2 regions of the Lysinibacillus sp. OL1 genome follow, and region 1 is predicted to be linked to the other one. Evidence: riboswitches for the same ligand, from Rfam matches in the RefSeq annotation. Region 1 holds a riboswitch; the other holds the start of a gene.
The links. Region 1 has a riboswitch for cobalamin ahead of EW028_RS05660 (glutaredoxin family protein). Riboswitches for the same ligand answer to the same signal wherever they lie in the genome.
Positions count from the first base shown of each region.

Region 2: another riboswitch for cobalamin. It lies ahead of EW028_RS10035 (ABC transporter substrate-binding protein); the one in region 1 lies ahead of EW028_RS05660 (glutaredoxin family protein).

Region 1 is NZ_SJDS01000002.1:253,058-256,782, reverse strand. Features, by position in the region: gene EW028_RS05675 (DUF2089 domain-containing protein) at 1-242, shown strand, start outside; gene EW028_RS05670 (SHOCT-like domain-containing protein) at 255-641, shown strand; gene EW028_RS05665 (hypothetical protein) at 651-932, shown strand; cobalamin riboswitch at 1,303-1,480, shown strand; gene EW028_RS05660 (glutaredoxin family protein) at 1,599-1,823, shown strand; gene nrdI (class Ib ribonucleoside-diphosphate reductase assembly flavoprotein NrdI) at 1,820-2,179, shown strand; gene nrdE (class 1b ribonucleoside-diphosphate reductase subunit alpha) at 2,176-3,725, shown strand, end outside.
Region 2 is NZ_SJDS01000004.1:180,982-184,706, reverse strand. Features, by position in the region: gene EW028_RS10040 (FecCD family ABC transporter permease) at 1-814, opposite strand, end outside; gene EW028_RS10035 (ABC transporter substrate-binding protein) at 811-1,779, opposite strand; cobalamin riboswitch at 1,917-2,099, opposite strand; gene EW028_RS10030 (acyl-CoA dehydrogenase family protein) at 2,157-3,725, opposite strand, start outside.

The sequences.
Region 1 (3,725 bases):
TATCCCAGGATCAGCTTCATTTTGTGGAAGTATTTTTAACCTGCCGAGGAAATATTAAAGAGGTTGAAAAGGAACTGGGGGTTTCGTATCCAACAGTACGAGGCAAGCTAAATGATATTATTTCATCCCTTGGCTATGCTCAAAGGAAGAAAAATGAAGTAGATGAGAAAAAAATTGTAAGCATGCTTGAAAATGGCGAAATCACAACAGATGAAGCCATAAAGCTCTTAAAAGACGAATAGGGAGGAACGACCATGAAAGAGGAAATTACAAAAGTGTTAACGATGATTCAAGAGGGCAAAATTGATGCGGATAAAGGATCAGAGCTGATTCAAGTGCTACAACAGAAAGAAGAATCAGAGAATAAATTTGTGGAAAAAACAAAGTATTTAGATAAAACGTTAAAGGTCCGTGTTGTATCCACCGAAAATGATAATGTCACGGTAAATTTACCAATTAAACTTGTCAAAGCCGTATTGATGGCAGGACACAGCATCGCTGCAAGTATTCCGCAATCGGAAAAATACGTAAAAGATATCGACATCAATCTTCTTCTTGAAGCGATTGAAAATGAACTAGATGGACAAATTGTAGATATAAAATCAGCAAACGGGGATTCCGTTGCAGTCTTCATTGAGTAGAGGCGACGAATGATGCATGTAAAAGTGAAAGCAAAAGACGTTCGCTTTACCGTCCCTGTTCCCTATACTGTGCTAACCATTGTCCTCTCCATTTTAACTTCTAAATGGATTCAGCAACAAGCCAATAAGTGGACAAAGGCATACTTCGATAAAATGAAAATAGACTTTACCTTTCCGCTCATCGATAAAGAAATGCTAAAGCCGATTATCAAGGAACTACAAAATTATAAAGGACTTGTGCTAGTCGATGTCAAAGCTCAGGACGGGACTGAGGTTAAGGTTAGACTATAATCCCAATGATAGAATGGTAAGAGCATGTTATGATAAAAGCATGCTCTTTATTAATGTAATGAGCATCATTTGAAATGGGTAAGAGATGATCATTATTTCAGAACTTATGATAGAGACAACTATTTTTCAATGGTACATAAAATAGAAGATTTCTTTAAACTCAAATTAGAATTCTAGATCCATTTTAATAGAAAATCACGTACATCGTTAAAAATAGATTTTTGATTTGGGTATAAGTGATTAGTGGTAATCTATTTGGAACTACATAATTAAAAATACTGAATAATCCAAAAATAAAGAAGTTTAGAATCTTGATTTACTTTTCATTTGAAGGATGGTACACTTAAAACTATTGAACAACAACTATATATTGTGTTCGTTTTACAAAGGTACTACTACATGTAGTTTAAAAGGGAAGTTCGGTACAATTCCGACGCTGTCCCCGCAACTGTGAAGCTGACGATGATTGCAACCACTGTGCATTTGCATGGGAAGGGAATCAGAGAATGAAGCAAAGCCAGGAGACCTGCCTTTATAAAACAAATTTATCATTTCTTCGGGGATTAAGAGATGGGAACGTCAGTATTTTTGGTATGTTAACGTTTCCATTTAGCCTATCTCTCTAGAGGAGATAGGCTTTTTTATTTTATGAAAAGAGGGATTTCTATGAAACTTTATACGAAAACAATTTGTCCAAAATGCCTATGGGTAAAATCTGAACTACAACGTGCAGGACTTGAAGCTGAAATTGTTAACATCGATCACGATGAACAAGCAAAGCAAACGATTATTGACGCAGGTTTTTTAAGTGTGCCTGTTTTAGAGATGAATGAAACTTTTATAGGAGATGTTCAGGAAATTGTTTCTCAAATTGAGTTGATTGCCCTATGATTGTTTACGCGAGTCGTACAGGTAATGTCCGAAATGTTGTATCCAAATTAAAGGCAGAATGTATCGAGCTCTCGGAAGAATTGCGATTGAACAAGCCATATCTCTTAATTACCTACACAGATGGTTTAGGTGACATTCCAGCAAAGGTACAACGTTTCTTAGAAAAAAACAGGGATTTTTGTAAAGGAGTAGTTGCCAGTGGGAATAGTAACTTCGGTCATCATGTATTTGGCGCTGCTGGTGAGAAAATCGCTGCTACCTATCATGTACCCTTAGTAAGGAAATTAGATTTACGAGGTAATCAAACGGATTACGAAGCAATACAAACGTTTTATGAAACGAGGGTAATGAGATGAAAACCTATTTAAAGCTTAATAATGACGTACTGAATCGTTATAGTACAACTGGATTACTTGAGTTAGAAAAGGACCGCGAAGCTACGCGCCGCTACTTTTTAGAGTATGTTAACGTACGTTTGCGTTATTTTATAGATATTGAGGAAAAAATACGCTATTTAGTTGATGAGGGCTACTATGAGAAAGCATTTATCGACATGTACGAAATGGAATTTATTAAGAAGCTGTACAAGAAAGCCTATGATTATAATTTCCGCTTTCCATCCTTTATGAGCGCTAGCAAATTTTACGATAGCTATGCTATGAAAAGTCGTGATGGGGAAGAGATCTTAGAAAAGTATGAGGATCGTATTGTCATTATTGCTTTGTATTTAGCTCAAGGAAACACGGCTTTAGCAGAACGCTCTGTCGAAGCAATGATGGAAGCCTATCAGCCTGCAACACCAACTGCTTTAAATAGTGGTAAGAAAGCACGTGGTGAATTAGTCAGCTGCTTTAAATTATCAATGGATGACTCCATGAATAGTATTGCTGAAAATATTGGCTATTGTTTAGAGCTATCACGCCTTGGTGGTGGAGTTGGGGTCAACTTAACAGATTTACGTCCATTAGGTGATCCAATTAAAGAGATATTAAATCGTGCAAGTGGTGTCATCCCAGTAGCGAAACTGTTAGAAAATTCTTTCAGTTATTCTAATCAGCTAGGGCAACGAAATGGCTCAGGTGTTGTCTATCTAAATATTTTCCATGCAGACATAGAAAATTTCATTTCATCAAAAAAACCAAATGCTGATGATAAAATTCGCCTCGCAACCCTTTCAACAGGGATTATTATACCTAGTATTTTCTTCGAACTGATGAAACGTGATAAGGATATTGTGTTGTTTAGCCCATATGATATTTTTAAAGAATATGGTAAACGTATGTCTGAAATTTCCATTTCAGACATGTACTACGAGCTACTTGATAACCCTAAAATTCGTAAAATTAAACGTTTAAATGCACGTAAGCTTTACACAGAGGTGAAAAAAGCACAATTTGAATCAGGCTATCCGTTTGAAATCTTTGATGATAATGTCAATAAGGTACATCCTTTAAAAAATATTGGACGTGTCAAAATGTCCAATTTATGTACAGAAATCTTACAAGTACAAGAGACAAGTATCATTACGGACCAGGATCAACCAAATGACTATGGATTAGATGTATCGTGTAACTTAGGTTCCATCGATATCCATGCAGCAAGTAAAGTTAATGATTTCGGCGCATTAGTCGATACAGCCATGCACCTATTAACGAATGTATCGCAAATGACGCACATTAAGAATGTACCGTCTGTTGCAAAAGCCAATCAATTAATGCATTCTGTAGGGCTTGGCTGTATGAACCTCCATGGGCATCTCGTGACAGAAGGCATCCTGTACGGCTCAAAAGATTCCATTGATTTCATGGATCACTTTATGGAAGCGATGAACTATTATTCTCTGAAATCTTCGATGGAAATGGCGAAAGAAAAAGCTGCAACCTTCTACCGATTTGAGGACAG
Region 2 (3,725 bases), on a different contig from region 1:
CAGAACCCCAAATCATCCTTGTCATATGCGGCACCACTAATCCTACAAAGCCAATTGTGCCAGAAACTGCTACAGCTGCTCCAGTTAGCATGGAGCCACCTGCTAATATCAAATATTTACTACGCTTTACATTAACACCTAAATGTTTTGCTCGCTCTTCACCATACAACAAGACATTTAATTCTCGTCTTTGTGTCCATAGCATTATTGAACCTACAATCACAAATGGAATGATCATTTGGACATATGGCCAACCACGCATCGAAACAGAACCAAGTAGCCAGCCTATTACCTGACGTAATTCTTCACCAGATAAGGCAATCATTAATGAAATGAGGGAACCTAAAAATGAACTAAAAATAACACCTGTTAATATCAACGTTTCCATTTTTAATGAGCGGTCTACGAGTCTAGCAAAGCTCATAACAACTACCATCGTAATGATAGCACCAATCATACTAAAGGTTGGCAGCGCATACAAACCGACAACAGGTATAGAAATACTAAAAAAGATCGTTAAAACAGCACCAACAGAAGCCCCTGATGAAACCCCTAGTGTATATGGATCTGCTAATGGATTTTTTAATAAACCTTGGAAAGCTGCTCCAGCAATAGCTAGAGATGCGCCTACTAGTCCCGCTAATAACACGCGAGGCAAACGAATTTTCCAAAAGATATTGGCGGCTGTTTCATCAACCGCCTTATTCCACAATACTTCTAATGGAATATGAACCGAGCCTATCGCTACGCCACACCAGATGCTAATAAGAAGAAGCGTACATGTTAATGTATAGGCTAGTGCTATTTTTTTCACTTAAATACCTCAGGATAGATTGCTTTTGCTAATTCTTCTAGACCTTCAGCTAAACGTGGCCCTTGACGACTTGTCGTACTTTCATCTACCTGCACAATCGCATTATTTTTTACGGCATTAATCGTATCAAAGCCCGCACGTTTTGGTATTTTCGTTAAAATATCTGGTACATAATGATATGTCACCACGATGACATCTGGATTTTTTGCGATAATTTGTTCTGCATCAATTTTATACCAATTATCGCCATCTACAGCTACATTCTCTGCATTAATCATTTCAAGCATCGCGTTCATAAATGTACCATTGCCAGCTGTATAAATATCTGGCTCATCTGATGCTTCAACTAACACTTTTTTGGGTTCAACATCCTTGACTTTAGACAAAACTTCTTCTACTTTTGCCTTCATATTCGCGACAATTTTTTCTGCCTCTGGTAATTTCCCTGTAGCACGTCCCAGTTGCTCAATTGTTGTATATGTTTCATTAAAGTCTTGTGCATTTTTTACAACAAATACTTTCAAACCTGCTGATTCAAGCTGTGCAATAGCCTCTTCTGAAAGAGACATGCTAGATTCGTGTGAAAAAACGATATCTGGTTTTAAAGCAATAATTTTTTCAATATCGTATTCCATACCGCCAACCTTATCCTTCTCAGCTGCCTCTGGCGGATAATCGTCGTTGTCCGTAACACCAACTATTTCATCATTTAAACCTAGTCCAAAAAGGATTTCCGTATTACTCGGAATAAGTGAAACAATTTTCTCAGGAGGTGCTTCAAGTGTAATGTCCTTACCAAGGGCATCTGTTATCGTCATTGGGAATGTTGCTTCATCCACCTGGGCTGTTTCTTGCTGTGTTTGCTGCTCGTTAGATGGCTTGTTATCTTTTGCTTCCTGCCCACAAGCAGCTAGCAAGCCTACTGCTAAAAATGCTGATAATCCTATTTTCCAAAATTTCTTCATGTGAATCCTCCTTCGTTGATCCGTGCGACATTTCGCTTTATTCTACATCAAAATAAAACCCCTCATCTTTGATCGATGAGGGGGCAAAATCGCACCAAAAAAACTGATACAAAATCCACCACCCTATCCTCGTAGGTTGTCATGTCGTTATAAAGGCAGGTCTCCTGGCTAGTGCTACTTGCGATTTTTCAAGCCTTCCCGAAATCTTCAGTGGCATCATTTGAAAAAACTCACACTTACAGTGGCGGGACCGCATCGGAATTACACCGATTTCCCTTTTCACTTTACTTAAGTAAAGAACCTTTATAATATTCAGTTGATTTCATTATACATGAAAATGAAAGAAGTCGCCTCCATTCAAGACGACTCCCCGGCCATTATACAATTTCAGAAAAGTATTGAACTGTTTTCATTTGTGCACCCATTTCTCTTAATGACCATGTCTGCTCTAAATAAATGTCCGCTAGTTTTTCATATTTCCCACCAAATTTATGTGCCCACTCAACCGCTATGACACTTTCATAAAGGTGCGCCATTTTTTCCGCCACACCTTTTGCTTCAAAAGTTTTCGTTGCTTCGTCTAAAGCGCTAAAAATTTGAAGTTTCACAGACATATTCGCCAATTGTTCTTTAACAATTTGTACTAATGAACTGTTAGCTAATTTGTCTAATCGTTCCTCCATCTCCTGTACAAACAGTTCATGGGCATGAAACTTATCTACTAAACGAATGAGTTCCAAGGCCAAAATATTAGCCGTCCCCTCCCACACCGTCAATACTTGCGCATCTCTTAATAAGCGAGGCGTTACAAAGTCTTCTATATAGCCATTACCTCCATGTAATTCAATTGCCTCACTAGCATAGTGAACAGCTTGCTCTGCCGTTTCCTTTTTCATAATGGCAATATATAAACGATTCATAATAAGATCTTGCTGTGTGCCCTGTCCACTTGTCACTTTATCGTATAATTGAATAAGATCAAAAACTGTCGCTACTTCCACGTGCAACTTAGCTGCAAATTTCCCTAAAGTATCCTGAATCATAGGGTATTGTGTTAAGGGCTTGCCAAATGCATGTCGATTGCTTACATAATGTTTCGCCTCTAAGAAGCCGCGACGCATAATACCAATTGAAGCGACTGCATTACAAATTCTGGAGAGATTTAGTGCTTCTAGCATATAATAAATCCCTTTATTTTGCTCCCCTACAACGTAGGCAAGAGCACCATCAAATTCTACCTCACCAGAGGGAACTGCCCGAACGCCTAGCTTATCTTTCAGTCGGCGAATACGTAGATGATTTGTTGTTCCATCTTCTTTACGCCAAGGAACTGCAAACAACGTTAAGCCTTTGGAACCTGCTGGTGCACTTTCTAGTCGTGCCAATACCATCGCTACACCACACATGCCCGCATTGGATGCAAAGTATTTTTCACCATATAGACGATACGCAGTGCCATCCTTTCTCGCCTCCACCACATTTGCACCGACGTCAGAGCCTCCTTGACGTTCTGTTAAAAAGGTCGCACCTTCATATAAATCTGTGTCACCTGTTGCACAAACATGTGGTAAAAAACGCTGCTTTACCTCTTCATCTGCATAATGATCTAATAGATAGGCAGTAGCCATCGTCAATGTTACGGGACAATAAAAACCAGGTTCTGCATGGGATAGCAAATAACCTTGTGCAAAGCTATAAACATAATTCCCCTTGTGGCCTAGCTGCGGAATATGCTTGTGTACATAGCCTACAATCCCAGTATTATATGTCTCTTCAATCGTTTTTTTATAGCCATCATTAACCCAAACCTCCGATATCTCTTCACCATAGGCATCATATCTTTGAAGGCGAGGCTCACCCTGTCGATCTGTATGTTTTGCCCTCGCATCAATATCACCTGCACATAGCTCACCAAAATCTGTTAACTCTCGTTGGGCATAGGATAA